3 regions of the Rhodospirillum centenum SW genome follow, and region 1 is predicted to be linked to each of the others. Evidence: riboswitches for the same ligand, from Rfam matches in the RefSeq annotation. Region 1 holds a riboswitch; each other region holds the start of a gene.
The links. A riboswitch is a leader RNA that binds a small molecule or an ion and turns the genes downstream of it on or off. The one in region 1 is predicted to bind cobalamin.

Region 1 (9,260 bases):
GCATTTCGGCACGCGCACGCCGCGGCCGAGGGAAGTTTCGCCGCCGTCGCCGGTGCGCGTCACCACTTTGGTCTTGCTCATCGTTCTCTCCCTTTCCGGTCTCTCTCGGGTGTCGCCGCGGGACGGCGGGCCGCGGCACCCGGCGGGCGCAGCGGCGGGGACGGTGCGGCGGTCCGCCCCCTCATTTAAGGCGCACCGGGCATCCGGCCACCATCAGCCAGGCCTCGTCGGCCGCCGCGGCAGTGCGCTGGCCCAGCCAGCCCACCAGATCGCGGAAGCGGCGCAGCTCGGCTTCCATCGGCACCGGACTCCAGCCGATCTCGTCACCGACGATGACCGTGGGCCACGGGGCGGCGCGCAGATGCTCCAGGACCGCGCTCCACTCGGTCAGGATCGTGCTGTCGTCACGGTCGAAGCGCATGGCGGCCCAGATCACGATGCTGTCCAGGATCAGTCCGGACGGCGGCGGATCGAGCGCGTCCAGCGCGGCCGTCAGGTCGTCCGGCGCCTCCAGCGTGCGCCAGCCCTCCGGCCGTTCCTCCTGGTGCCGGCGCACGCGCGCGAGCATCTCCGCATCGGCGGGATCGACGCGGTAGGTGGCGGCGAAGACCACGTTCCCGCCCCAGCCGCGGGCGATCTCCACGGCGCGGGCGCTCTTGCCGCTGCGCACCGGGCCGGTCAGGAAAGTCACCGTTCCCATGGCATCGCCTCCGTTCCGGTCTGCACGTCAGACATGGATGATCACCTCCGCCATGGCCACCTGCACCACGGCGGCCAGCAGGGCGAGGCCCAGACCCGCCCGCCGGGCGCGCTCCAGGGCGCGGGGCAGGTCCTCCGGGCCGGGGGCGGTCCCCCCTTCGTTGAGGACATAGTGGCCCGGCTTGCCCAGGCGCAGCCCCAGGGCCATCGCCATGGCCGCCATCGGCCAGCCGCTGTTGGGCGAAGCGGTGCGCCGGGCCTCCGCCGCCAGGACCGTCCGCCGGTCGCGGCGCAGCGCATCCGCACCCAGCAGCGCCAGCGCCGTCAGCCGCGCCGGGATCAGGTTCAGCAGGTCGTCGGCGCGGGCGGCGACCTTGCCCGCCCATTCCCAGCGACCGCGGTAACCCCACATGGCATCCGCCGTATTGGCGAACCGGTAGAGCGCGGCTCCGGGCAGACCGGCCACCAGGAACCAGAACAGCGGCGCCACCAGGGAGTCCGACAGGTTCTCCGCCAGGGATTCGATGGCAGCCTCGCGCACCTGCTCCGGTTCCAGCTCCGCGGTGTCGCGGCTGACCAGAGAGCCCAGACGGGCGCGGCCGGCCGCCAGACCCTCGCGCAGGGCCGTCTCCGTGGCGGCGACCTCCGACAGGAGCAGGGTCAGGGCGAACATCGGCTTCAGCAGGAACGCCAGCAGCACCAGTTCCAGCCAGGCCGGCAGGTCGGAGACGAGCCACGTCGCTGCCCCCGCCCCCGCCACCGTGGCCGCCGCTCCGACGGCCCAGGCGACGGCGCCGGCCGGCAGTGCCAGCCAGGGCGGCAGATCGGGCAGCCGGCGGCCAGCGTGCTCCAGGTACTGGCCCATCCAGATCACCGGATGCAGCCGCGCCGGCGGCTCGCCCAGGAAGCGGTCGATCAGCAGGGCCAGCAGGATGGTCATGGCCGGGCGCTGCCGCGGAGGGGAAGGGCGTGCGTCACCGGGGGGCCGTCACCGCGCCAGGGCCAGCAGCGCGTCGAGGTCCAGATTGGCCTCCACATGGTCGGCCAGGGCCTCCAGGGCCGCCTCGGTCCGTGCCTCGAAATCGAGCGCCGAGGCCTGCGCCCCCACCCGCTCCAGCCAGGCGGAGCGGAACCCGTCCGACCCGAACAGGCCGTGAATGTAGCTGCCCGTCACCCGCCCGTCGGCGGATACCGCCCCTTCGGCCCGCGGGGCCGAGCCGTCGCCCGCATCCAGCATCATCCAGGGCCGCTCCAGGCCCGGCCCGGTCGTGCGGCCCATGTGCATCTCATAGCCGGTGACGCGGCGGCCGCTGTTGCGGTCCAGCCTGTCGATCTCGACCAGCCGCTTGTCGCCGCCGATCTCCGTCTCGATGTCCAGCAGGCCCAGGCCCGGCGTCTCGCCGGCCGGTCCCTCGATCCCGGCGGGATCGCGCACCACCCGGCCCAGCATCTGGAACCCGGCGCACAGGCCGACGACCCGGCCGCCGTGGCGGACATGGGCCAGGATGTCCACGTCCCAGCCCTGCTGCCGCAGCACGTCCAGGTCGGCGCGGGTGGTCTTGGAGCCGGGCAGCACCACCACGTCCGTATCGGCGGGGATCGGATGACCCGGGGATACCCAGCGCAGGTCCACGCCCGGCTCGGCCGCCAGCGGGTCCAGATCGTCGAAGTTGGCGACGCGGGACAGCCGCGGCACCGCCACCTTCAGGCCGCTGCCCACGCCGGTGGCCGGCCGCTCCAGCGCCAGCGAATCCTCCGCCGGCAGGCGGTCGGCCTCCTCGAACCAGCGGACCACGCCCAGGAAGGGCCAGTTGGTCATCGCCGTGATCGTGCCGCAGGCCGGCTCGAACAGGGAGAAGTCGCCGCGGAACTTGTTGACGATGTAGCCGACGACGCGGGCCCGGTCGGCCTCGTCCAGCAGGGCGTGGGTGCCGACCAGGGCGGCCATGGTGCCGCCACGGTCCAAATCGCCCAGCACGACGACCGGCAGGCCCAGCCGCTCCGCCAGATGCATGTTCGTGATGTCCGAGGCGCGGAGATAGATCTCCGCCCCGCTGCCGGCGCCTTCCACGATCACCAGATCCGCCTCCGCGGCCAGCCGCTCGAAGCTGTCCATGATCGGCGGCATCAGGCCCTTGCGCATCCGGTGATAGGTGCGCGCCGGGCAGTTGCCCAGCACCCGGCCGCGCAGCACCACCTGCGAGCCGATGTTCGTCTGCGGCTTCAGCAGTACCGGGTTCATGTGGATGGACGGCGCCACCTTGCAGGCGCGGGCCTGGAGCGCCTGGGCGCGGCCGATCTCGCCGCGTGCCGGCGTGCCGTCCGCTTCCGGCGGGGCGTCGGCGTCGGGCACCACGGCGGCGTTGTTGCTCATGTTCTGCGCCTTGAACGGGCGCACCACCAGACCGCGGCGGGTGAAGGCGCGACAGAGCCCGGCCACCAGCATGCTCTTGCCGACATCGGAACTGGTGCCCTGGATCATCAGCGCGCGGGCGCGGCGCGGAGCGTCCGTGCTGCGCGGCGTGTAGATGATCGGGGCGAGGCCGTCGCCGGGCGTCGTCGCGGAATCGGACATGGACTGGAAGCCCCTTCAGACGTGAAGGGCATGGGCATGGGGAAGACCGTGACGTCCCGTCATCCCCACCGGGGCGGCCGGATCGCGGTCGTTCCGCCGGGACACCCCGCCCGTGGACCATGATGCGTCGCGGCAGGTCTCCTGGCTCGCGGGTCGTCGCCTCGGCCCGGCCTTCCCGGAACCCTTGCGGGTCCAGTGGCGCGAACGGGAGAGGCTCACCGCCGACAGTTGCGGGGGCAGCTCCGGCCTTGCCGCGGACGGCGCACCGGATTCCCTCTTAGCTTCCGCACCCGGGAGGAGCGGAAGAACCGTGACGGCTGAGCTTTAGGAGACGGCCATCCCCCTGTCAACGCCCGCCTGCACGGCTGTGGACGGACCGCATGGCGATCCGTCATGCCCCTCCTGCGCCGCCGGAGCTTGACTTAAGCAGAACCTGCATTTACGGTATTTAGCGTTACGGTCCTCCGGACAACACAATATGTAGTTATCCGGGGGCTAAGAGGGAAGCCGGTGCAATTCCGGCGCTGCCCCCGCAACTGTCAGCGGCGAGCTGCCGACCTTTCATGTCACTGGTGCCGACCGGCACCGGGAAGACCGGACGGTGGCGCGGACCCGCAAGCCAGGAGACCTGCCGTAACCCAGTCTACCATCTTCGGACGGGGTGATCCGAAGGGAACCCGCCGGCGCCGCGCCGGGCGGTTCCCGACCCCTGTCCGCGTGCCGGAAGGGGAAAGACCCGCATGCCCGTTCATGCCCTTGCCACGCTGCCGAAGTCCGTGATCAAGCGTAGCGGTGAAGTGTCCGCCTTCAACGGCGACAAGATCCGCTCCGCCATCGAGCGCGCCGGCAAGGCGACCGGCGAGTTCGACGGGGCCGAGGCGCATCTCCTGGCGATCCAGGCGATCAAGGTGATCGGCCATCGCTTCCATACCGACGCGCCGCACATCGAGCAGATCCAGGACGTGGTCGAACAGGTCCTGATCTCCGCCAACCATTTCGCCACGGCCCGCGCCTACATCGTCTACCGCGAGCAGCGCGCCCGTCTGCGGCGCGACCGCAAGACGGTGGTGGATGTCGAGACCTCGATCAACGAGTACCTGAACCGGGCCGACTGGCGCGTCAACGCCAATGCCAACCAGGGCTATTCGCTGGGTGGCCTGATCCTGAACATCTCCGGCAAGGTGGTGGCGAACTACTGGCTGTCGCACGTCTACCCGGCGGAGGTGGGCCGCGCCCACCGCGAGGGCGACATCCACATCCATGACCTGGACATGCTGGCAGGCTACTGCGCCGGCTGGTCCCTGCGCACCCTGCTGACGGAAGGGCTGAACGGCGTGCCCGGCAAGGTCGAGGCGGCGCCGCCGAAGCACCTGTCCAGCGCCGTCGGCCAGATCGTCAACTTCCTGGGCACCTTGCAGAACGAATGGGCCGGCGCGCAGGCGTTCAGTTCCTTCGACACCTATCTCGCCCCCTTCATCCGCAAGGACAACCTGCCCTACGAGCAGGTGCTCCAGTGCATCCAGGAGCTTGTCTACAATCTCAACGTGCCCTCCCGCTGGGGCACGCAGACCCCCTTCACGAACCTGACCTTCGACTGGACCTGCCCGGAGGACCTGCGCGACCAGGTGCCGGTGATCGGCGGCGAGGAGATGGACTTCACCTACGGCGAGCTTCAGGCCGAGATGGACCTGATCAACCGCGCCTACATGGAGGTGATGACCCGGGGCGACAGCAAGGGGCGGGTCTTCACCTTCCCGATCCCGACCTACAACATCACGCCCGACTTCCCCTGGCAGAGCGAGAACGCCGACCGGCTGTTCGAGATGACGGCCAAGTACGGGCTTCCCTATTTCCAGAACTTCGTCAATTCCGAGCTGAAGCCGAACATGGTCCGCTCCATGTGCTGCCGGCTCCAGCTCGATCTCAGCGAGCTGCTGAAGCGCGGCAACGGCCTGTTCGGCAGCGCCGAGCAGACCGGCTCGCTGGGCGTGGTGACGGTCAACTGCGCGCGCCTGGGCTATCTGCACAAGGGCGACGAGGCGGCCCTGTTCCGCGCCCTGGACGAGATGCTGGACGTCAGCCGCACCAGCCTGGAGATCAAGCGCAAGGTGATCCAGCACCACATGGACAACGGGCTGTTCCCGTACACCAAGCGCTACCTGGGCACGCTGCGGAACCATTTCTCGACGCTGGGCGTGAACGGCATCAACGAGATGATCCGCAACTTCACGGACGATGCCGAGGACGTGACGACCGAGCGGGGCTACGCCTTCGCCGTCCGCTTCCTGGACCATGTGCGCGCCCGCATCGTGCAGTTCCAGGAAGAGACGGGCAACATGTACAACCTGGAGGCCACCCCGGCGGAGGGCACGACCTACCGTTTCGCCAAGGAGGACCAGAAGCGCTTCCCCGGCATCCTCCAGGCCGGCACGGCGGACCAGCCCTACTACACCAATTCCAGCCAGCTTCCCGTCGGCTTCACGGACGATCCGTTCGAGGCGCTGGAGCGGCAGGAGGAGTTGCAGCGCAAGTACACCGGCGGCACCGTCCTGCACCTCTACATGGGCGAGCGGGTGTCCTCGGCCGACGCCTGCCGCAAGCTGGTGCGGCGCGCGCTGGAGAATTTCCGCCTGCCCTACATCACCGTGACGCCCACCTTCTCGATCTGCCCCAAGCACGGCTATATCGAGGGCGAGCACGCCTTCTGCCCCAAGTGCGACGCCGAGCTGATCGCCCGCAAGCGGCAGACCTGCGCCGCGGCCGAGTGAGCGCCGCGGCACCGCATCGCCGGAACACCGGCCCGATCCCCCGACCCCCGGACAAGAGGACCCGACCCATGAGCTGCATGACCGAGACCGCCGAGATCGTCCTGAAGGACGAGGAGCGCCAGCCCTGCGAGATCTGGACCCGCGTGATGGGCTATCACCGCCCGGTCTCCTCCTTCAATTTCGGCAAGAAGGGCGAGTTCGCCGAACGCCGCTACTTCGCCGAGGCGAAGGCGGACCTCGGGGCCTGACGAAAGCGCATCCGGTGGCCGACCTCCGCGTCGGCGGCCTGTCCCGACTGTCCACCTGCGACTGGCCGGGCGAACTGGTCGCCACCGTCTTCTGCCAGGGCTGCCCCTGGGCCTGCCCCTACTGCCACAACCCGGACCTGCTGCCCGCCCGCGGGCAGCGGGAACTGGCGTGGGAGCAGGTGCTGGCCTTCCTGGAGGGGCGCCGCGGCCTGCTGGACGGCGTCGTCTTCTCCGGCGGGGAGGCGACGCTCCAGGCCGCGCTGCCCGATGCCATGCGGACGGTGCGGGGGATGGGCTTCCGCATCGGCCTGCACACGGGCGGTCCCTATCCCGAGCGGCTGGCGGACCTGCTGCCGCTCCTGGACTGGGTGGGCTTCGACGTGAAGGCCCCCTTTGCGGAGTACGAGCGGATCACCGGCGCCTCCGGCAGCGGGGAGCGGGCGCGCGAGAGCCTGCGCCTGCTGCTGGACGCCGGCATCGCCTGCGATGTCCGCACCACCGTGCATCCGCGCCTGCTGGACGCGGCGGCGCTGGAGCGGCTGCGCGCCGATCTCGACGCGCTGGGCGTCCGGCAGCACCGCCTGCAGCCCTTCCGGGCCACGGGCTGCCGGCCCGACCAGCTTGCCCGCCTCTCAGGAGATGCGCCGTGCGCCGCGAGACCAGCCTGATCGACCTGATCTTCCCGGGCGATACCAACCACCACGGCACCCTGTTCGGCGGCGCCGCGCTGGCGCACATGGACAAGGTGGCCTTCATCGCCGCCACCCGGCACGCGCATGTCGATTTCGTCACGGCGTCCTGCGAGCGGATCGACTTCGCCGCCCCGGCGCAACTGGGCGAGATCGTGGAGGTCACGGGCCGCATCGCCCGCGTCGGCCGGCGCTCCCTGACGGTGGAGGTCGATCTCGTGGCCGAGGCGCTGCTGACCGGGGAGCGGCGGCTCTGCACCCGCGGCCGCTTCAACATGGTCTCGGTGGACCGGGACGCGGCGGTGCCGCCGCTGGAGGAAGCGGCGGAGGAACCGCAGGCGGTCGGTGTCCGCATGGTGGAACTGGTCTTCCCCGACCAGGCCAGCCACAACCACATCCTGTTCGGCGGCCATGCCATGGCGCAGATGGGCAAGGCGGCCTTCGTCGCCGCGACCCGCCACTGCCGCCGCGCCGTCGTGCTCGCCGCCTCGAAGCGGCTGGACTTCACCAGCCCCGTGAAGGTGGGGGAGATCATGGAGATCGAGGCCGCCGTCACCGGCACCGGGACCAGCTCCATGCAGGTGACGGTCGATCTCTGGGGGGAGAACCTGAAGACCGGCGAGCGTCGCAAGGCGGCCGAGGGCGTCTTCGTCATGGTCGCCCTGGACGCGGACCAGCGGCCGACGCCGGTCCGTCCGCTCTGACCGGGACCCGCCGGCCGCCCGGTCAGGAGACGGGATCGGCCGCCAGCCGGCGCCAGGGCAGCACGTAGCGTTCCTCGCCCTCGCTGCCGTAGAGGCCCTGGACGCGGTAGGCCGCTTCCAGGTTCGGGCGGGCCAGCACCGCCTCCGGCTCCCCGTCCGCCACCACCCGTCCGCTGCCCAGCAGCACCAGCCGGTCGCAGAAGCGCGCGGCCAGCGGCAGGTCGTGCAGCACGGCGACCACCAGCCGTCCCGTGGCGGCGATGCCGCGCAGCAGCTCCATGACCTGAAGCTGGTGGTAGGGGTCCAGCGCCGCCACCGGCTCGTCCGCCAGCAGGATCGGCGCCTCCACCGCCAGCGCACGGGCCAGCATCACCCGCGCCCGCTCCCCGCCGGAGAGCGAGGTGATGGTGCGGGGGGCGAAGGCGGCGGCGTCCGCCGTCTCCATCGCGCGGGCGATGGCGGCCTCGTCCTCCGGCGTCGGCCGCCCCAGGGGGCCAAGATGCGGCAGCCGCCCCAGGGCGACGACATGGTAGGCGTCCAGCGGCCAGTGGACCGTGTGGCCCTGCGGCAGATAGGCGACGGTGTTCGCCAGCTCCCGCCGGGAATAGGCGGAAAGCGGCCGGCCGGCGATCCGCACCTGCCCGGACTCCAGCGGCAGCAGGCCGGCGATGGCGCGGACCAGCGTGGACTTGCCGGCGCCGTTCGGCCCGATCAGTCCGACCACCTCGCCGGCGCCGGCCGACAGCCCGATCGCCTCCAGGATCGGCCGGCCGCCCAGGCGGACGCCGGCCCCCTCGACATGCAGGATCGTCATGGCATCGCGTCCGTGGCGGGGCGGGAAAGGGGCGGCGTGGAACAGGCGTCCATCAGAGGTCTCCGTCGGCGGACGGGAGGGTAGCCGGGACGGCCCCGGCATGCACCTCCCATCGCCGCAGCCGGGTCATGCGATGCAGGCGACAACAGAGGGCAGAGGGGGGCAGGGGGGCCTACCAGGAGCGCCGTGCCTTGAGAAGCTGGCTCAGGAAGATCGGCACGCCCAGCAGCGCCGTCACCACCCCCAGCCGGATCTCGTTCGCCGTCGGCAGCATCCGCACCAGCAGGTCCGCCAGCACCAGCAGCAGCGCCCCGGCCAGGGCCGAGGGCAGCAGCAGGCGCGACGGGCGCTGCCCGACCACGGCCCGGACCATGTGCGGGATCACCAGCCCGACGAAGCCGATGGCGCCGCTGACCGCCACCGCGGCGCCCACGCCGATGGCGACGCCCAGCATCAGCCGGACCCGCACGCGGGCAAGGTTGCAGCCCAGCGACCGCGCAGCCTCCTCCCCCAGGGTCAGGGCGTCCAGGGCGCGCCCGTCCCAGAGCAGCAGCACCGCCCCCACCCCGATCAGCGGCAGGGCCAGGACCACATGGGTCATGCTGCGGTCCTCCAGCGAGCCCAGCAGCCAGAAACTGATCTCTGCCGCCGCGAAGGGGGAGGGGGCGAGGTTCAGCGTCAGGGAGATCAGGGCGCCGCAGAGCGTGCCCACGGCCAGCCCCGCCAGCACGACGGAGAGCGCGCTCTCCGCCCGCGCCGCCAG
Region 2 (9,260 bases), 640 kb from region 1:
CTCGGCGACGGGGATCTGCTGGTCTCCCGCACCGACACGGCGGGCCGGATCACCTTCGCCAACGATGCGTTCGTGAAGATATCGGGCTTCAGCGAAAAGGAACTGCTGGGCGCGCCGCACAACCTCGTCCGCCACCCGCACATGCCGAAGGAGGCCTTCGCCGACCTCTGGGCCACGGTGAAGTCCGGCCAGCCCTGGGAGGGTCTGGTCAAGAACCGTTGCAAGAACGGCGACCATTACTGGGTCCGCGCCAACGTCACCCCCGTGGTCGAGGCTGGCGAGGTGAAGGGCTATATCTCCATCCGCACCCGGCCCGCCCGGGCGGATGTCGAGGCGGCGGAGCGTCTGTACGCCGCGATCCGCGCCGGCACCGCCAAGGACATCGCCGTCGTCGGCGGCGAACCCGTGCGCAAGGGGCTGTCGGCCTGGGTCCGTCGCACCGCAGCCAGCCTGACCGGCCGTCTCGTCGCCTCCTTCGCCATCATGGTCGTGCTGGTCGCCGCCCTGGGCTGGGTCGGCCTCCAGGGACTGTCCGATACCCAGGAGGGGCTGCGCACGGTCTACGAGGACCGGGTCGTCGCCCTGCGCGACCTGAAGCTGGTATCGGACGAGGTCGCCGTCGCCATCGTGGACGCCGCCAACAAGGTGCGCAGCGGCAGCCTGTCTCCGGCGGAGGGGGCCGATTCCGTCGAGCGGGCTCAGGGAATCCTGAGCAAAGGCTGGAGCGCCTTCAAGGCCACCAGCCTCGATGCGGAGGAGGCCCGGCTCGTCGCCGGGGCGGAAGCCCCTCTGCTGCGGGCCGACGGGGCCATCACCGACCTTCTCGCCCTGTTGCGGCAGGGGGACCGGGCGGCGCTCGACCTGTTCATCCGGGACCGGCTGTACCAGGAGGTGGCGCCCGTCGTCGGCGCCCTGAACGGTCTCGCGGACCTCCAGGTGCGGGTCGCCGCCGAGGAATACGCCAGGGCCAGCGGTCGGTTCGGCACCGTCGTCTGGCTGTTCGCGGCGATGCTGGTGATCGGCGCCGTGGTGGCGGCCGGCGCTGCGACCCTGCTGCTGCGCACCGTGCTCCGGCCGCTCGCCACCCTGGGCCGGCATTTCGAGGCCATCGCCCGGGGCAACCGCGGCCACACCATCGCCCTGCCGCCGGCGGCCGAGTTCCGCCCGGTCACGGCGCAGCTCCGGTCGCTGCGGGCCCGGCTGGCCTTCGCCGCGGAGGAGACGGAGACGCAGACCCGGCGTGCCGCGCTGGAGCGCCAGCGCGCCGTCCTTTCCATGGCCGAGACGGTCGAACGCGAGAGCAACGCCGCCGTCGAGGCGGTGGCCGACCGCACCGGCACCATGGCCCGGGATGCCGACGGCATGGCGAATTCCGCCGACCGCGTCAGCAGCGCCGCCGGGGGCGTCGCCGCCGCGGCCGACCAGGCGCTCGCCAACGCCCAGGCGGTCGCCAGCGCGGCCGAGGAGCTGTCCGCCTCGATCAACGAGATCGTGGCCCAGGTCACCCATGCCAGCGTGATCACCCGCAGCGCGGTGGCCGAGGGCCAGAACACGGCGGAGGCGATCCGCGCCCTGTCCGAGCAGGTCGCCGGGATCGGCGAGGTGGCCCGGCTGATCAACGACATCGCCGCCCGCACCAACCTGCTGGCGCTGAACGCGACGATCGAGGCGGCGCGGGCCGGAGAGGCCGGCAAGGGCTTCGCCGTCGTGGCCGGCGAGGTGAAGTCGCTGGCCAACCAGACCTCGCAGGCGACGGACGAGATCACGGCGCAGATCACGGAGATCCAGCGCGCGACCGCCGCGGCCGTCACCGCGGTCTCCAGCATCGGCCAGCGCATCGGCGAGGTGGATCAGGTGTCCACCACCGTCGCCGCCGCCATGGAGCAGCAGAGCGCGGCCACCCGCGAGATCAGCCGCAACGTCGTGGAGACGACCCAGGCCGCCCGGCAGGTGTCCGAACTGATCGGCACCGTGGCCCGCGATGCCGCGGAGACGGGGCAGCAGGCGGCGGCGGTGCGGGCCAATGCCGGCAGTGTGGCGGACAGCATCCGCGAGCTGCGCCAGGTGCTGGTGCGGGTGGTGCGGACCTCCACCCGCGAGGCGGACCGTCGGACCGAGCAGCGCTTCGCCGTGGACATCCCCTGCGAGGTCCGGCTGGTCGGCGGCAGCCGGCAGGAGGTCCGCTTGAGCGACCTGTCCGTCGGCGGGGCCACGCTGGCCGGAGCGCAGGCGGACATCGGCAGCGAGGGGCTGCTGCACCTGCCCGGCCTGCCGGAGCCGGTGCCCTTCACCGTCCGCGCGGCCGACGGGACCGGCCTGCACGTCGCCTTCGAGCCCCGCCTGCCGGACGGCGTGCCGGCCCGGCTGGCCGGCCACGGCACGGCCGCCTGACGCTGGGGGCCGCCCGTCGTCGCTGCCGGGGCCGATCCGGCGGGGCGATGGCGGGCGGAATCCCGCGGCCACATCCCTCGGCCACATATCACATGCAATGCGCGGCCAATCGCGTCACCAAATCCTATTGACAGAATGGGGATTGCCCGCCAGCATTCCCGGGTCGGCTTCCCGGCCGGCCGCGGCCCTTTGATGTGCAGCTTGCGCCGCGAAACCAAACGCTAAAGCGCCACGAAGCGGGTTCGTGGTGCCCGGTTGCGGAGGGCACCCCGGCAGCGGCATCACGGGCGACCGCCCGGCCCCGCCGGCATCTCCCCTCCCGTCCTCCGGCACCGCGAGGCTCCCGGTTCTCCCGCTTGGCCGGACAAGGGAGTGCCCCATGATCTGGTTTGCACGCGCCGCCGCCGCTGTCGCCCTGGCCGTCGGTATCGCCGCCGCCGCCGCGGTGGCCCAGCCGAAATCCTATGAGATCCTGAACGTCAGCTACGACCCCACGCGGGAGCTGTACAAGGAGTTCAACAAGGTCTTCGCCGAGCGCTACAAGAAAGAGACCGGCGCCACCGTCACCATCAAGACCAGCCATGGTGGCTCGGGCAAGCAGGCCCGGTCGGTCATCGACGGGCTGAACGCCGATGTCGTGACCCTGGCCCTGGCCTACGACATCGACGCCATCGCCGAAAAGACGGATCTGCTGCCGAAGGACTGGCAGACGCGCCTGCCGGACAACAGCACCCCCTACACCAGCACCATCGTGTTCCTGGTCCGCAAGGGCAACCCTAAGGGAATCAAGGACTGGGACGATCTGGTGAAGCCGGGTGTCCAGGTCATCACCCCCAACCCCAAGACCTCGGGCGGGGCGCGCTGGAACTACCTCGCGGCCTGGGCCTACGCCCTGGAGCACGGCGGCGGGGACGAGGCGGCGGCCCGCAGCTTCGTCGAGCGCCTCTACCGCAACGTTCCGGTCCTCGACACCGGCGCCCGCGGCGCCACCACCACCTTCGTCCAGCGCGGCATCGGCGACGTGCTGCTGGCCTGGGAGAACGAGGCCTTCCTGGCGATCGAGGAACTGGGGCCCGACACGGTGGAGATCGTCGTGCCCAGCCTCTCCATCCTGGCCGAGCCGCCGGTGGCGGTGGTGGACAGGAACGTGGACCGCAAGGGCACCCGGGCGGTGGCCGAGGCCTATCTCGCCTTCCTCTACACGCCCGAGGGCCAGGAACTGGTCGCCAGGCACTACTACCGGCCGCGCCTGCCGCAGCTCGCCACCCGCTACAAGGACCGTTTCCCCGCGCTCAAGCTGGTGGAGATCGCCCAGTTCGGCGGCTGGGGGCAGGCCCAGGCGACGCATTTCGCCGACGGCGGCGTGTTCGATCAGATCTATCGACCCGACGGGCGGTGACCTGGTTCCCGATCGGAGACCGTGGCTCCGGGATTCGAGAGTTGACGGACGGTATCGGAATCTGCACGCAATGGACCCCCCGGCGGACCGCGACCCGCGGTGTGCCGGGGGTTTCCGTCATCGGGCAGCCCCCACCACCGGGAGACTTGCGATGACCGTCCTCTGGCAGCCTTTTGCCCGGCCGCGTCGGTCGGTCATCCCCGGGCTGGGGCTCACGCTCGGCGTCACGCTCCTCTACATGGCCCTGGTCGTCCTGATTCCGCTGGCGGCGCTGGTCGCCCGCCCCTGGGAACTGGGCGTCGCCGGATTCCTCGATCAGGTGACGCAGCCGCGGGTGCTGGCGGCGCTGCGGCTCAGCTTCGGGGCGGCATTCCTGGGCGCCTGCATCAACGCCGTCTTCGGTCTGGCCCTCGCCTGGACGCTGGTGCGCTACGATTTCCCGCTGAAGCGGCTGGTGGATGCCGTGGTGGATCTGCCCTTCGCCCTGCCCACCGCGGTGGCCGGCATCGCGCTCACCTCGCTCTATGCCCCCAACGGCTGGATCGGGCAGATCCTGGCGCCGCTGGGGGTGAAGGTCGCCTTCACGCCGCTGGGGGTCATCGTCGCCCTGACCTTCATCGGCCTGCCCTTCGTCGTCCGCACCGTGCAGCCCGTGCTGGAGGATCTGGACAAGGAACTGGAGGAGGCCGCCGCCAGCCTGGGCGCCACCCGGGCGGAGACTTTCCTGCGGGTGATCCTGCCCACCATCCTGCCGGCCCTGCTGACCGGCTTCGCGCTCGCCTTCGCCCGCGCGGTGGGGGAGTACGGCTCCGTCATCTTCATCGCCGGGAACATGCCCATGGTCAGCGAGATCGCCCCCCTTCTCATCGTCATCCGGCTGGAGCAGTTCGACTATGCCGGGGCGGCGGCCATCGGCGTGACCATGCTGCTGGCGAGCTTCGTGCTGCTGCTGGTCATCAACCTGCTGCAACGCTGGACGCGGCGATGGGCCGGGCTGTGAGGGAGCCGCCCGTGACCGCCTCCCCCTGTGACGCCGATCCCGCCGTTCCGGGCAGAGCCGCGTCAGCGGCCAGGGGCGGGTCGGTCCTGGACGATCCTGTCGTGATCGAGCGGCCGCCGGAACGGCGCCGCGGCGTGCTGGAGGATCCGCTCTGGGTGAAGCTCCTGGTCGGCGGGACGGCTCTGGGGTTCCTCGCCCTCTTCATCGCACTGCCGCTCCTCGCCGTCTTCGTGGAGGCGATGCGGCGGGGCTTCGGGCCCTTCTGGGAGGCGCTGGTCGAGCCCGACGCCCTGGCCGCCGTCCGCCTGACCCTGACGGTGGCGGCCATCGCCGTGCCGGCGAACATGGTGTTCGGCGTCTGTGCCGCCTGGGCCATCGCCAAGCACCGCTTCCCCGGCAAGTCGCTGCTGCTGACCCTCGTGGATCTGCCCTTCAGCGTCTCGCCGGTCATCTCCGGCCTTGTCTACGTGCTGCTGTTCGGGGCGCACGGCTGGTTCGGCGGCTGGCTGCGCGAGCACGACATCCAGATCGTCTTCGCCGTGCCGGGGCTGGTGCTGGCGACCCTGTTCGTCACTTTTCCCTTCGTGGCGCGTGAGCTGATCCCGCTGATGCAGGCGCAGGGCACCGACGAGGAGGAGGCGGCCGTCACCCTGGGCGCCAGCGGCTGGCAGACCTTCCTGCGGGTGACGCTGCCGAACATCAAGTGGGGCCTGCTCTACGGCGTGCTGCTCTGCAACGCCCGGGCGATGGGGGAGTTCGGCGCCGTCTCCGTCGTCTCCGGCCACATCCGGGGGGAGACGAACACGATGCCGCTGCATGTCGAGATCCTCTACAACGAATACAATTTCGTGGCCGCCTTCGCCGTCGCTTCCCTGCTGGCGCTGCTGGCGATCGTGACCCTGGTTGCGAAGTCGCTGCTGGAATGGCGGTTCGGGGCCGAGCTGGCCGCCACCCGCAGGCATTGAGGGGCTGCGCATGAGCATCGTCCTGTCCGGCATCACCAAGCGGTTCGGCGTCTTCACGGCGGTCGATCATGTGGACCTGACCATCGCCCCGGGCGAGCTGGTGGCGCTGCTGGGGCCATCCGGATCGGGCAAGACGACCCTGCTGCGCATCATGGGCGGGCTGGACTTCGCCGATTCCGGCCAGCTTCTGATCGACGGCCAGGATGCCACCGCGACCGAGCCGCACGCCCGCCGCGTCGGCTTCGTCTTCCAGCACTACGCCCTGTTCCGGCACATGACGGTGTTCGAGAACGTGGCCTTCGGCCTGCGGGTCGCCCGCCGTCGGCCGAAGCTGGCGGAGGCGGAGATCCGCCGGCGGGTCCTGGAACTGCTGGATCTGGTCCAGCTCGCGCAGCTTGCCGACCGCTATCCGAACCAGCTTTCCGGCGGGCAGCGCCAGCGGGTGGCGCTGGCGCGGGCCCTGGCCACGGAACCGCGCGTGCTGCTGCTGGACGAACCGTTCGGGGCGCTGGACGCCAAGGTGCGCAAGGAGCTGCGGCGCTGGCTGCGGGAGATCCACAAGGGCATGGGCGTCATCACCGTGTTCGTGACCCACGACCAGGAGGAGGCGCTGGAACTGGCCGACCGTGTCGCCATCCTGCATCGGGGGCGGCTGGAGCAGGTGGGCACCCCGGCGGAGATCTACGACCGGCCGGCCACGGCCTTCGTCTGCGATTTCCTGGGCGGCGGCACCCGGCTCGCCTGCACCATCCAGGGCGACCATGCGGAGATCGCGGGGCTGTCGCTGGCCCTGCCGGCCGGTGCCTGGACCCGTGGTCCCGGGATCGCCTTCGTCCGGCCGCATGATGTGGAGGTGCTGCCCGCCGCCGGTCCGGGCAGCCTGTCCGCCCGGGTCCGGGCGGTGCAGCCGGTCGGCCCGGAGCTGCGGCTCGACCTCGACCTGGACGGACAGGTCATGGAGGCCCTGCTGGACCGCCGCACGGCCGATGCGGGGGCGCTGACCCCCGGGGCCGCGGTGGGCGTCAGGCTGCGCCATGTCAACATCTTCCCGGCCTGAGGGATGGCGCCGTTTCCGTCAGGCTGTCGCCTGACCCTGGCGCACGACCGTCGGGCCGAGAGGTGCGAATCAGACGGCAGACACCGCGTTAGCGTCATGTTAACGTAGTTACGCCTCACTTGGGGAGTAACGCGCTCGGAGGCTGTGCGGTGCGTGTCATCATCATAGGATCACAGGCAGAGGATCTGGCGGCGGCCCGGGCGCAGTGCCAGAGCGGTCGGCTTGCCGTCGTCGGCACCGGCGGCTGGCAGGATGCGGTCCGTCTGTTCGATGCCACCCAGCCATCGGCGGTGGTGCTCGCCTCCGCCCCCTTATCCCCCGAAGCCGCCGGGGCGATCTGGTCCTTGCGCGCCCGCGATCCCTTCGTCGCCATCGTGCCGCCGCATGCGGCCTCCGCCATGCCCGGTCACGTCGCACCCGCCGCGCCCGCGGCAGGCGGTCCGTTCCCGATGGGCGGTCTTCCGGGCTGATCCGCCGCCGGCCGGTCGCCGGGTCCTGGGGGCGCGCGCTGGGGCATATCGGGTTATGCGTGTCGCCGCTGCCACAGGTTTCGGAACACCGCCGCTCATCCCTTGTGCCGCGGTTCCGACTAGGCTAACCCTCAGCCCGCCGAAGGTGCCCCGGAAGGGGTGAAAAGGGAACGCGGTGCGGGTCGCAAGGCCCCAGGCCGCGGCTGCCCCCGCAACTGTGAGCGGCGAGCGCTCGCCCATTCATGGCCACTGGGAAACTGGGAAGGCCGGGCGAGCGTCGTGACCCGCAAGCCAGGAGACCTGCCTTCGGAAACGCGTCGCACGGCCGTTGGGCGGGGTGTCCTGGCGGGGCGGATTTCCGTTTCGTGCCGGCGCTTCGGAAGGAGCGTGCCCGTGTCGCTGCCATGCCTGCCATGGCGGTGCCGGACCGGCCTGTCATCCCCCCGACGCGGCAGGTCCGCCGCGCCGGCTGTCGGGCCCTGCTTCCGATTTCGCATCCTTGTGGAACGGAGCCAGAGAAGTGCCCAAGTCCTCCCTGTCGTCCCGTCGCCGTCACGCGCTGTTCGCCGGCCTGACCGCCGCCTCCTGCCTCGGTCTGGCGGTGCAGGCCCAGGCCCAGAGCGCAGGGCGCGATCCCCTGGTCGATGAGATCGTCGTCACCGCGACCCGCACCCCGACCCGGATCGACCGCGTCGGCAGCAGCATCAGCGTCGTCACCGCGGCGGACATCGCGCGCAGCCAGCAGTCGCAGGTCCTGGACGTGCTGAAGCGCGTCCCTGGCATCAGCATCTCGCGCAGCGGCGGCGTCGGCGCCACCTCCAACGTCCGGATCCGCGGCTCCGAGACCAGCATGGTCAAGGTGCTGGTGGACGGGGTGGAGATGAACGACAGCTCCGGCGCGAGCCGCGATTTCGACTTCAATGCCCTGCTGAGCGACGACATCGAGCGGATCGAGGTGCTGCGCGGGCCGCAGAGCGCGCTCTACGGCAACGACGCCATGGCCGGCGTCATCAACATCATCACCCGTCAGGGCGACGGCCCGCTGACCGTCCGCGGACTGGTCGAGGCCGGTGCCTACGACACCTTCCGGCAGAATCTGTCCCTGTCCGGCCGCTCGGGCGACGTCGATTATTCGCTCTCGGGCAGCAACTACAAGACGGACGGCTTCTCCCGTGTCGGCGCGGGCGACGAGAAGGACGGGTCGGAAATGCGCTCCCTGCGGGGGCGGCTCGGCTGGCGCGCCAGCGAGGCGCTGCGCTTCGACTTCTCTGCCGGCTGGGACTGGCTGGACACCGACTTCGATCCCAGCGCCAGCAGCGACGGTCCCGCCTTCCAGGAGAAGGAGACCCTGTTCGGCCATGCCGGCGCGTTCTTCACGGCGCTGGACGGCCGGCTGGAAACCACCCTGTCGGTCGGCGCCAGCCGGACGGACCGCGACTTCGACGAGCCCCAGGGCTGGTACCGCTATTCGACCTTCGACAGCGACCAGCTCAGCGTTGACCTGATGTCCAGCCTGAAGCTGCGCCGGGCGGATGTCGCCACCGTCGGCCTCGCCTGGGACCGGGAGAAGGCGGAGACCACCACCACCAGCAGCCGGGGCGTCACCACGCCGGGCGTCGATGCGGATGTCGAGACCTGGGGCGTCTTCGGCCAGTATCTCGCGGCCCTGACCGAGGAACTGTCGGTCACCCTGGGCGCCCGCCACGACCATAACGACCAGTTCGGCGGCGACACCACCTGGCGCGCCACGGCGGCCTATGCGCTGTCCCCGGTGGGCACCACGCTGCGCGCCAGCTACGGTACGGCCCGCCGCGCGCCCAGCCTGTACCAGCTCTTCGACCCGACCTACGGCAACCGGCGCCTGGAGACGGAGAAGAGCTGGGGCGCCGATGCCGGGATCGAGCAGGCCCTCTTCGACGGCAAGGTCACCGCGGGCGTGTCCGTGTTCCGCAACAGCTACCGCAACCTGATCGCCTTC
Region 3 (9,260 bases), 390 kb from region 1:
TCGTCGCCGTGCTGCTGCTGCTGTTCCGCAACTTCTTCCAGCCGCCGACGATCCTGATGGCGCTGCCGCTCTCGCTGGGCGGGGCGCTGGGGGCGCTGCTGCTCTGCGGCATGAGCATCAGCCTGTCCTCGCTGATCGGCATCCTGATGCTGATGGGGATCGTGACGAAGAACTCGATCCTGCTGGTCGAGTACGCCATCGTCTCGATCCGCGATCACGGCCTGGACCGGCACGCCGCCCTGCTGGACGCCGGCGCCAAGCGCGCCCGGCCGATCATCATGACGTCGATCGCCATGATCGCCGGCATGGCCCCCATCGCCATCGGCTGGGGCGCCGATACGGAGTTCCGCCAGCCCATGGCGGTGGCCGTGATCGGCGGCCTGATCACCTCCACCCTGCTGTCGCTGATCGTCGTTCCCGTCGCCTTTACCTTCATGGACGACCTGCAACACCGGGTCGGCCCCCTGTTCAGCCGTTTCCTCACGCCGAAGGAGGAACCAGAGCTGCCGCGCCTGCGGCCGGTCGGCGGCGACGACTGAGCAGCGGTCGCCGTCACGGCTGAACCGATCCCGATGCCCCGCCGCGCCCGAGCGCCCGGCGGGGCATCGCTTTTCCGCACTGTCCCGATCCTGTCCTGATCCTGCCCCGCCCCTTCCGGTGCGGTGCGGGCTGCCCGACCGGAGGGCTGCCGAAGACGGGCGGAACTGCCACCTGGGCAGACATTAATCCGCCCGACCGGCAGGACCGCCACCCCCGGCACGTCTTCCGGCGACGGCCATGGCTCGAATCGGCAGGGCCCCGGGCCGTTGCCATCCGCCGGTCCGTTCACCGCGGTCCGAAGCGTCCCGGGGCGGGGTCAGGCCGTTGCCCTTACCGCTTCGACCGATGCGGTGTGGCACCGGGCACAGCCCCGTCCCCCATCGCCGCAGCAAGGAGGTGTGGATGAGCCGGCATTCCAGCGACTACGTCACCGCGACGGACGTGGCGGCGGCCGTGTACCGGCGCCATTGCAGCCTGGGCGTGGACACGGCCAGCGCCTTCGCCGCGGCCGTGGAGACCTACCGCCGCTTCGCCCCCCGCCTCTCGCGGCGGGAGGCGGCCCGCGCCATCGCCGCGGGTCTGTGGGCGGAGCGTGCCGCCCCCGGCGGCTCCGACGTCTGCCACACCGGATCGCCGACGCTGCCCTGTTGAGGCAGGGCCCGCCCCGGGGCGCGGACTCGCTCTCTTCCCTTCGCACGGGCCTTGTGCGATTCTGAAAGGAATATCCCCTATCTCTTGGGGAGACGGCGCGGTCGGCCCCGTTCCCGGGAGGGGAGTTCCCGGCGGGACGGCGACGGCCGCGGCGGAAGAGACGGGACTGGGGGCGGACATGGCCATCCGAGTGCGCGAGGACTATCGCGGCCTGACCGGGCCGGAGAAGGCGGCCATCCTGATGCTGGCGTTGGGCGAGGAGCACGCCAGCAAGCTGTTCTCGCTGATGGGCGACGACGAGATCAAGGAGCTGTCGCAGACGATGGCCAACCTGGGCACCGTCAGCGCCAACCTGGTCGAGCGCCTGTTCGTCGAGTTCGCGGAGCAGATCTCCTCCACCGGCTCGCTGGTCGGCACCTTCGACAGCACCGAGCGCCTGCTGCTGAAGGTGATGTCGAAGGACAAGGTCGACTCCATCATGGAGGAGATCCGCGGTCCCGCCGGCCGCACCATGTGGGACAAGCTCGCCAACGTGAACGAGCAGGTGCTGGCGAACTACCTGAAGAACGAATATCCGCAGACCGTCGCGGTCGTGCTCTCCAAGATCAAGCCCGACCATTCCTCGCGCGTCCTGGCGCTGCTGCCGGAGAGCTTCGCCATGGAGGTCATCATGCGCATGCTGCGCATGGAGGCGGTGCAGAAGGAGGTCATCGACGACATCGAGCGCACCCTGCGCACGGAGTTCATGTCGAACCTCGCCCGCACCAACCGCCGCGACGCGCACGAGATGATGGCGGAGATCTTCAACAGCCTGGACCGCAACACGGAGAGCCGGTTCCTCGCCGCGCTGGAGGAGCGCAACCGCGACAGCGCGGAGCGCATCCGGGCGCTGATGTTCACCTTCGAGGATTTGAGCAAGCTGGACCCCAGCGGCATCCAGACCCTGCTGCGCAGCGTGGACAAGCAGAAGCTGGCGACGGCGCTGAAGGGCGCGTCGGAGACGCTGAAGGACATGTTCTTCACCAACATGTCCGAACGCGCCGCCAAGATCATGCGCGAGGACATGGCCGCCATGGGGCCGGTGCGCCTGCGCGACGTGGACGAGGCGCAGATGTACATGGTGCAGATCGCCAAGGACATGGCAGCGCGCGGGGAGATCGTCATCGCGTCGGGCAAGGGCGAGGACGAACTGGTCTACTGAGGTCCGGCCCCGTGGCCGTCAGCGGTTCCGCCGCGAGCCGCCCCGCTGGATCACGTAGGGCTCGCCGCCCAGGTCGTAGCCGATGGCGCTGGCCGGCACCTCGTTGAAGGATCGGGCCATGGTCCAGTCGCCGTCGGGCCGGTAGTGCCAGAGGTTGCGGCTCTCCACGTAGTAGACGGCGCTGGTGCGGAAGGTGAAGAAGCCGTCCTGCTCCAGCGAGACGGTCAGCACCATCTCGGTGTCCGCCGCGTCGGGCAGCGCCCGCACGGCGTCCAGCCCCAGCCCGGCCAGCACCGCGGAGATGCCCCAGGGAAACTTGTCCGCGACCCAGGTTCCCACCGCCGCCCCCGATGCCAGCACCGTCAGCGGCCCCGGCACCGTATGCACCGGATCGGAGCCGGGGGAGCGCGGCACGATCAGCACATCCACCCCGACCGAGGTCACGTCGGGCCGCGGATCGAGCGCCACCGGATGGCCCCGGTCCACGAACTCCGTCTGCATGGCGCCCAGGAAGGCATCGGCGAACAGGCTGCCGTCGTTGCGCATCATGTAGACGGCGACCGGACCCTTCTTGCCCGTCTTCTCCTCCAGATAGGCAGAAACTGCCCAGGCGGCGTCGCGGGCCACGATCTGCCAGTGCGCCGCCGAGTTCAGCAGGGGTTGCGGCTCGGCCAGCATGCCCACCGCCACCGGGCGGGTGCCGCAGCCGGCCAGGCCGAGCAGGGCCGCAAGCAGCAGGGAGGGGGCAAGGGCCGTGCGGACGGCGGGGGAGAAGCGGCAGAGGATCGGCATGGCGGGTCCCGGTCGGTGCGTCTGGAACGCTGACAGGACCCAAGCAAGGCGCGTGCCGCAGCGGCGGTACAAGGGCGGGACGGACAGGAAGTCAGCCGGCGACGGCGCCGGGGCCGCGCAGTTGCCCGGCCAGGGCCGACGCCTCGGCGATCCGGGCTGCGGGTAGCGCCAGCAGGCGGGGCGTGATCTCCGCCGATTCCAGCAGACACTGGCGGTCGAAGAGGTCCCGGAGGCGGACATGATCCGTGCGCCAGCCCGGCGCGTCCGCCGCCTGGGCGGTAAGCAGCGCCCCGCAGAGCGCCTCCACCTGCCCTTGCAGAGCCCCGATCTCCGCCGTCGGCGCGTCCGGCAGCAGCGGCGATACCGCGTCGCGCATCATGGCCCCGTGCGCCCGCCAGAGGTCGAGCAGGCGCTCCAACGGGATGCCCCGTTCCTCGGGGCCGTACTGGACGCTGTTGCCGACGAGGGCCAGCAGCTCGCGCCCGGCCCCGTGGTCCGCCTGGATCTGTTCCGCGATCATGCCGGCCCGCTCTCCCGCTTCCTGGTTCCCGGGGGCTGCCATGTGCAGGCAGAGCCCCCGCTGGAACCAACCGTCCCCGTCAGGCGGGGTTCCGGTCCCGCCGGACAGGAACGGGGCGGAGTGGCGGCTCAGCGCGTGGGGCCGTCGCCGAGAATGCCGGGGGAAACGACGGCGAAACTGGTCTCGTCGCCCTTCTGACGCTCCTCCTCCGGCAGGCTGCCGCGGATGCGGAAGCAGACCGCCTCGGCGATGTTGGTCGCGTGGTCGCCGATCCGTTCCAGGTTCTTCGCCGCGAACAGCAGGTGCGTGCAGGCGGTGATCCGCTGCGGCGTCTCCATCATGTAGGTCAGCAGCTCGCGGAACAGGGCCGTGTAGGCCCGGTCCAGATCCTCGTCGCGGTCGCGCACCCGCAGGGCCCCGTCGACGTCGTCGTCCAGATAGGCCTGCACCACGGCGTTCAGCATCTCCCCCGCCGTCTGGCCCAGCGGGCCGAGGGAGCGGGTGAGGCCGATCTCCGGCATCTGCTGCAACGCCAGCGACCGCTTGGCGACATTGGCGGCGAAGTCGCCGATGCGCTCCAGGTTCGATGCCGCCTTGAGCGCCGTGATCACCTCGCGCAGGTCGCAGGCGACCGGCTGGCGGAGTGCCAGCAGGCGGATGGTCTGGGCCTCGACCTTGCGCTCCAGCTCGTCCAGCAGACCGTCCTCGCGCACGACCTTGCCGGCGAGATCGGAATCGCGGGTGACGATGGCCTGCATCGCCTCCCGGAGTTGCTGCTCCGCCTGCCCCCCCATTTCAGCGATATAGCTGTGGAGCTTGCGAAGCTCCTGGTCATAGGCATTGACGATGTGCTGCGACTGCATCCTGGACCTCCCCTCGGGAACCCTGGCCGCGGACATGCCGGCACGGTTCCACATGAGCCAATAATCCGCTAAGAAAACGAATGTCCACCTCTGACTAGCGGCTGCGCCGCGATCAGGCCATGACGCCCCACGAGTTGATCGCCACGCTGGAGAAGCACGAACGCTGGCTGAAGCGGGTGACGGGCGGCGCGCGGGCGATGATGCCGCTGGTGGACCTCCAGGGGCATAACTTCAATGCCGCCAACCTGCAATCGGCCAAGCTGTCGGGGGCCAACCTTTCGGACTGCGACTTCACGCGGGCGAACCTCAGCCAGGCAGACCTTTTCGCGGCGCGGATGACCCGGGCGCTGCTGACCGGCTGCAATCTGACCAAGGCCGATCTGCGCGGGGCACACCTGCGCGGTGCCAAGCTGAAGGGCGCCATCCTGCGCGAGGCGGATTTGCGCGGCGGCGCCCTGCTGGACCGGCGCAGCCCCAGCCAGATGAGCGTGCAGCGGTCCGACCTGTCCGGTGCGGACCTGGACGATGCGCTGCTGTCGAACGCCAATCTGGCCGGCGCCGATCTGGGCGAGTGCAGCATGGTCGGCGCCGACTGCCAGGGCGCGCAGATGTCCGGCTGCAACCTCTCCAACGCCGTGCTGAAATCGACCAACTTTTCCAACAGCGACCTGCGCGGCGCCAACCTCGCCGGGGCGAACCTCGCCGGCGCCTCGCTCCGCGGCGCCAACCTGATGGGCGCGAACCTGACCGGCGCCAGCCTGCGCAACGCCGACCTGCACGGCGCCAACCTGGACGGGGTGAGCCTCGCCAGCGTGGACATGACCGGCGCCAACATCACCCGCTCGCAGGACAACTTCTCGCAGAAGGTCCAGGCCACGCTGTCCGCACATTTCGCCTGGATCAACTCCAACGGGGCGAAGGGCACGCGCGCCACCCTGGACGGGGAGGATCTGTCCCATATCGGGCTGGAGAAGGTGAATCTCAGCGGCGCCAGCCTGAAGCACTGCACCATGGTCGGCGCCAAGCTGCGTGAATCGCTGCTGATCATGACCGATCTGGTCTCGGCCAACCTCCAGAACGCCGATCTCTGCGGCGCCACCCTGGACGGGTCGAACCTCCGCGCCGTCGATCTGACGGGCGCCCGGCTGGACGGGGCGGAGATCGGGTCCGTGGACATAAAGGGACCGGACGGCCGTCCCACCGGCCGGCTGTGGCCGGCGAACCTGTCCGGCGCGAAGCTCGTGAAGGCCAGCCTCGTGCGGGCGAACCTGCGCAACGCGAACCTCTCCGGGGCCGACCTGCGGGGGGCCGACCTCACCGGCGCCAACCTGATCGATGCCAATCTACGCGGCGCCCTGCTGGACGAGGCCGTGCTGACCGGGGCCGCCCTGCCCCTGCCGGACGAGGATGAGGACGACTGACGGGTCGCCTCCGTGACCGGCCCGCCCCTCCCGTATCAGCCGGGGCCGAGTCGTCGCAGCACCCAGTCCAGCCGCGCTTCCGGCGCCATCGCCCGGTCGGGCACGATGACCAGCCGGGCGGGATCGACCCAGCGCCGGCACAGCCCCGCCACCAGTTCCTGGAAATGGAGCTGCATCCAGGGATTGGGAAAGCGCACGCCGTCATCCTCCAGCGGAATGCAGCCCCAGGGCAGCAGCAGCACGGCGCTGTAGTCCGCCATCGCCGCCACCGCACGGGCGAGCAGCGCCTCGGTCGCGGCGGGATCGTCCACCCCGAACCCGTTGGACAGCCAATGGGCGGCGAAATCCAGCGGCGTGCGGTCGGTGACGAAGCCGCCGTCTGCCTGCGCCATCGCCCGCACCAGCGCATCCGCCTGGGCGCGGATCAGGGCGCGGTGCCCCTCGCGCGTCAGGGTGTGGAGATCGAATCCGGCCTCCAGCAGCGGCCGCATCGCCTCCGCCATCACCGGAAGGTCCAGCCGGCCGCCCAACGCCTCCGCCAGTGTCGTCTTGCCGACGCCGGCGCTGCCGGTGATGCCGATGCGGTGGGGGTGGTGGTGCGGGGCGGTATCCATCCGGCGATGCTAGAGCCTTGCGGCCGGGTCGGGAACGGGGCGCTCGCCGTCCCAGGGTTGCCCCCTGCGGCGATGGAGCCGCCTTGTCGGGTCCGGACGTTTTCCCTACAGTGCCGCACATGTGTCGGTCCCCCCGAAGGGGTGAAAAGGGAACGACGGTGCGGCCTGCGCCTGGGTGACCGGGTGGGGCCAACGCCGTGGCTGCCCCCGCAACTGTGATCGGCGAGTTCGCCGCCCCCCGTCCGCACGGACGGGAACAGGCCACTGGGAAACTGGGAAGGCCGGGCGTCGGATGCGGACCCGAGAGCCAGGAGACCTGCCGGCATGAAGCGTCACGCAACCATCGGGCGGGGTGCATCGATGGGACGGTCCTCCGTTTTGCGGTGACGTGCCCGATGGGTTGCCGTGGACGGGGGTGCGCGCATGCGTCCTCTGACGAGTCGTGTCTGCCGCCAGTACCGCGCCGGTCGTTTCCCGGCGGAGGCGGAGCCGTGCCGTGTCCACGGGGACCCAGAGTCCCCAACCGCCCGACCCGCGCCCTGCGCGGTCGCGGCGCCAGCCGGCACGCAAGCGATGCACAAGCGACCCACCGTCTTCCCGCAACCCCGGTTTCCGCTGCCTTTCCTGGCAGCGGCCTTCCTCCTGCCGGCACTCCCCGCGACGGCCGCGGCCGATGACGCTTCCCCGGTGGAGGAGATCGTCGTCACCGCCACCCGGACGCCGACGCCGATCGACCGCATTCCCGCCTCCGTCAGCGTCATCGACCGCGAGGAAATCCGGCGCAACGCCTGGCAGACCCTGCCGGATGCCCTGCGCACCCTGCCCGGTGCCGCCCTGACCCGCAGCGGCGGCCCCGGCGGCAACAGCTCTCTGTTCCTGCGCGGTACGAACAGCGACCATGTCCTGGTGCTGCTGGACGGCCTGCCGGTGAACGATCCGGCCATGACCGCCGGCGCCTTCAACTTCGGCGACGACCTGCTTGAGGGTGTCAGCCGGATCGAGGTGGTGCGCGGCCCCGCCTCCACCCTCTACGGCTCGAACGCCATCGGCGGCGTGATCAACATGATCACCCGTGCCGGCGGCCCCACCGCCGCCACCGCCGAGGTCGATGCCGCTGCCGGCACGGACAAGACCTGGCGCGGCAGCGCCGGCCTCTACGGCACGCTCGACAATCTGGACTACGGCGTCAGCGTCCAGGGCTTCACCACCGACGGCGACAATGCCACGCCCTCGCGGATGGCCGGCAATCTGGGCGAGGATGACGGCTTCGACGCCCTGACCGCCACCGGCAAGGCCGTGGTCCGGCTGGAGAACGGCCGGCTGGAGGCGCTGCTGCGCTGGCGCAGGGCGGAGAGCGACCTCGACAATGTCCCGCAGGACGAGCCGAACTCCACCGGCGAAAGCGACCATCTGGCCTGGCAGCTTGCCGGCGAGCGGCTGTTCTTCGGCGGGGCGCTGAACTCCCGGCTGAGCGTGGGGCAGAGCCGCTACGACCGCACCTACCGCAACGATCCGGACAGCGTCTCCGCCGATTACAGCCGCGACACCTACGACAGTGTGCGGACCCAGGCCGACTGGCAGAACAACCTGACCCTGCCGGCGACGGCGGCGGTGAAGGACGGGGTGCTTGGCTTCGGCGCATCGTTCGTGCGGGACGAGGTGGATTTCGACACCCGCTCCGTCTCCGCCTACGGTCCCTACACCAGCGCCGTGGACGCGGATGCCGACAGCCTTGCCCTCTATGTCCACGCCCAGGCCCGCCTGTTCGACGCGGTGGACGTGACGGCCGGCCTGCGCAACGAGCATCCGGACGATTTCGGCACCACGACGACCTGGCGCCTGGGGGCGGTCGTGCCGCTGCCCTCCCTCGCCACCCGCCTGAAGGCGGCGGCCGGCAGCGCCTTCAAGGCGCCCACCCTGTATGACCGCTTCGGCACGAACAATTACGGCTACCGCGGCAATCCCGACCTGGACCCGGAGAAGAGCGTCGGCTGGGAGGCCGGGTTCGAGACCGACCTGCCGGGGGCGGGGCGCAGCAACCTCGCCACCCTGTCGGTGACCTGGTTCCAGAGCGACATCGACGACCTGATCACCTACCGCTACAACCCGGACTTCACGAGCACGGTCGTCAACGTCAACGAGGCGCACACCAAGGGGGTGGAGACGATCCTCACCCTGCGCCCCGCGGACTGGGCCGAGCTGACGGCGAGCTGGACCTGGACGGATGCCCGCAACGAGCAGACCGACGCGCGCCTGCTGCGCCGGCCGGAGCATGCCCTGGCCTTCACGGCGGCGCTGGAGCCCGTCGCGGGCCTGACCGTGGCCCCGGAAGTCTCCTTCATCGGGCGGCGGCGTGACTACATCTATCCCGACGGGAGCGGCTACGGTGCAGAGGGTACGGCCGGCGGCTACTGGCTGGCGAACCTGTCGCTGACCTGGCAGGCGCGCGAAGACCTCCAGCTCTACGCCCGCGGCAGCAACCTGTTCGACCGGACGATCGAGGACCCCAACGGCTTCGCACAGCCGGACCGGGGCATCCTCGTCGGCCTCCGGGCGACATACTGATGCGGCGGGCCCTGGCAGCCCTCGTGACCCTGCTGGCGGCGTGGCAAGCCCACGCCGCCGACGGTCCGCAGCGGGTGGTGTCGCTCAACCTCT

Region 2: another riboswitch for cobalamin. It lies ahead of RC1_RS18515 (TonB-dependent receptor plug domain-containing protein); the one in region 1 lies ahead of RC1_RS01495 (ribonucleoside triphosphate reductase).
Region 3: another riboswitch for cobalamin. It lies ahead of RC1_RS03145 (TonB-dependent receptor plug domain-containing protein); the one in region 1 lies ahead of RC1_RS01495 (ribonucleoside triphosphate reductase).

What each region holds. Positions count from the first base shown of each region.
Region 1 is NC_011420.2:327,238-336,497, reverse strand. It holds gene RC1_RS01515 (cob(I)yrinic acid a,c-diamide adenosyltransferase) at 1-81, opposite strand, end outside; gene RC1_RS01510 (bifunctional adenosylcobinamide kinase/adenosylcobinamide-phosphate guanylyltransferase) at 182-700, opposite strand; gene cbiB (adenosylcobinamide-phosphate synthase CbiB) at 728-1,639, opposite strand; gene RC1_RS01500 (cobyric acid synthase) at 1,688-3,274, opposite strand; cobalamin riboswitch at 3,389-3,602, opposite strand; cobalamin riboswitch at 3,715-3,924, shown strand; gene RC1_RS01495 (ribonucleoside triphosphate reductase) at 4,015-6,042, shown strand; gene nrdD (anaerobic ribonucleoside-triphosphate reductase) at 6,111-6,290, shown strand; gene RC1_RS01485 (anaerobic ribonucleoside-triphosphate reductase activating protein) at 6,305-6,958, shown strand; gene RC1_RS01480 (acyl-CoA thioesterase) at 6,937-7,683, shown strand; gene RC1_RS01475 (ABC transporter ATP-binding protein) at 7,706-8,497, opposite strand; gene RC1_RS01470 (FecCD family ABC transporter permease) at 8,670-9,260, opposite strand, start outside.
Region 2 is NC_011420.2:4,038,396-4,047,655, forward strand. It holds gene RC1_RS18485 (methyl-accepting chemotaxis protein) at 1-2,391, shown strand, start outside; gene RC1_RS18490 (sulfate ABC transporter substrate-binding protein) at 2,771-3,790, shown strand; gene cysT (sulfate ABC transporter permease subunit CysT) at 3,942-4,790, shown strand; gene cysW (sulfate ABC transporter permease subunit CysW) at 4,775-5,755, shown strand; gene RC1_RS18505 (sulfate/molybdate ABC transporter ATP-binding protein) at 5,766-6,812, shown strand; gene RC1_RS18510 (hypothetical protein) at 6,962-7,282, shown strand; cobalamin riboswitch at 7,409-7,604, shown strand; gene RC1_RS18515 (TonB-dependent receptor plug domain-containing protein) at 7,803-9,260, shown strand, end outside.
Region 3 is NC_011420.2:715,653-724,912, reverse strand. It holds gene RC1_RS03190 (efflux RND transporter permease subunit) at 1-539, shown strand, start outside; gene RC1_RS03185 (hypothetical protein) at 943-1,191, shown strand; gene fliG (flagellar motor switch protein FliG) at 1,370-2,392, shown strand; gene RC1_RS03175 (hypothetical protein) at 2,411-3,184, opposite strand; gene RC1_RS03170 (hypothetical protein) at 3,276-3,704, opposite strand; gene phoU (phosphate signaling complex protein PhoU) at 3,833-4,567, opposite strand; gene RC1_RS03160 (pentapeptide repeat-containing protein) at 4,687-5,988, shown strand; gene RC1_RS03155 (AAA family ATPase) at 6,024-6,602, opposite strand; cobalamin riboswitch at 6,711-6,940, shown strand; gene RC1_RS03145 (TonB-dependent receptor plug domain-containing protein) at 7,176-9,167, shown strand; gene RC1_RS03140 (ABC transporter substrate-binding protein) at 9,167-9,260, shown strand, end outside.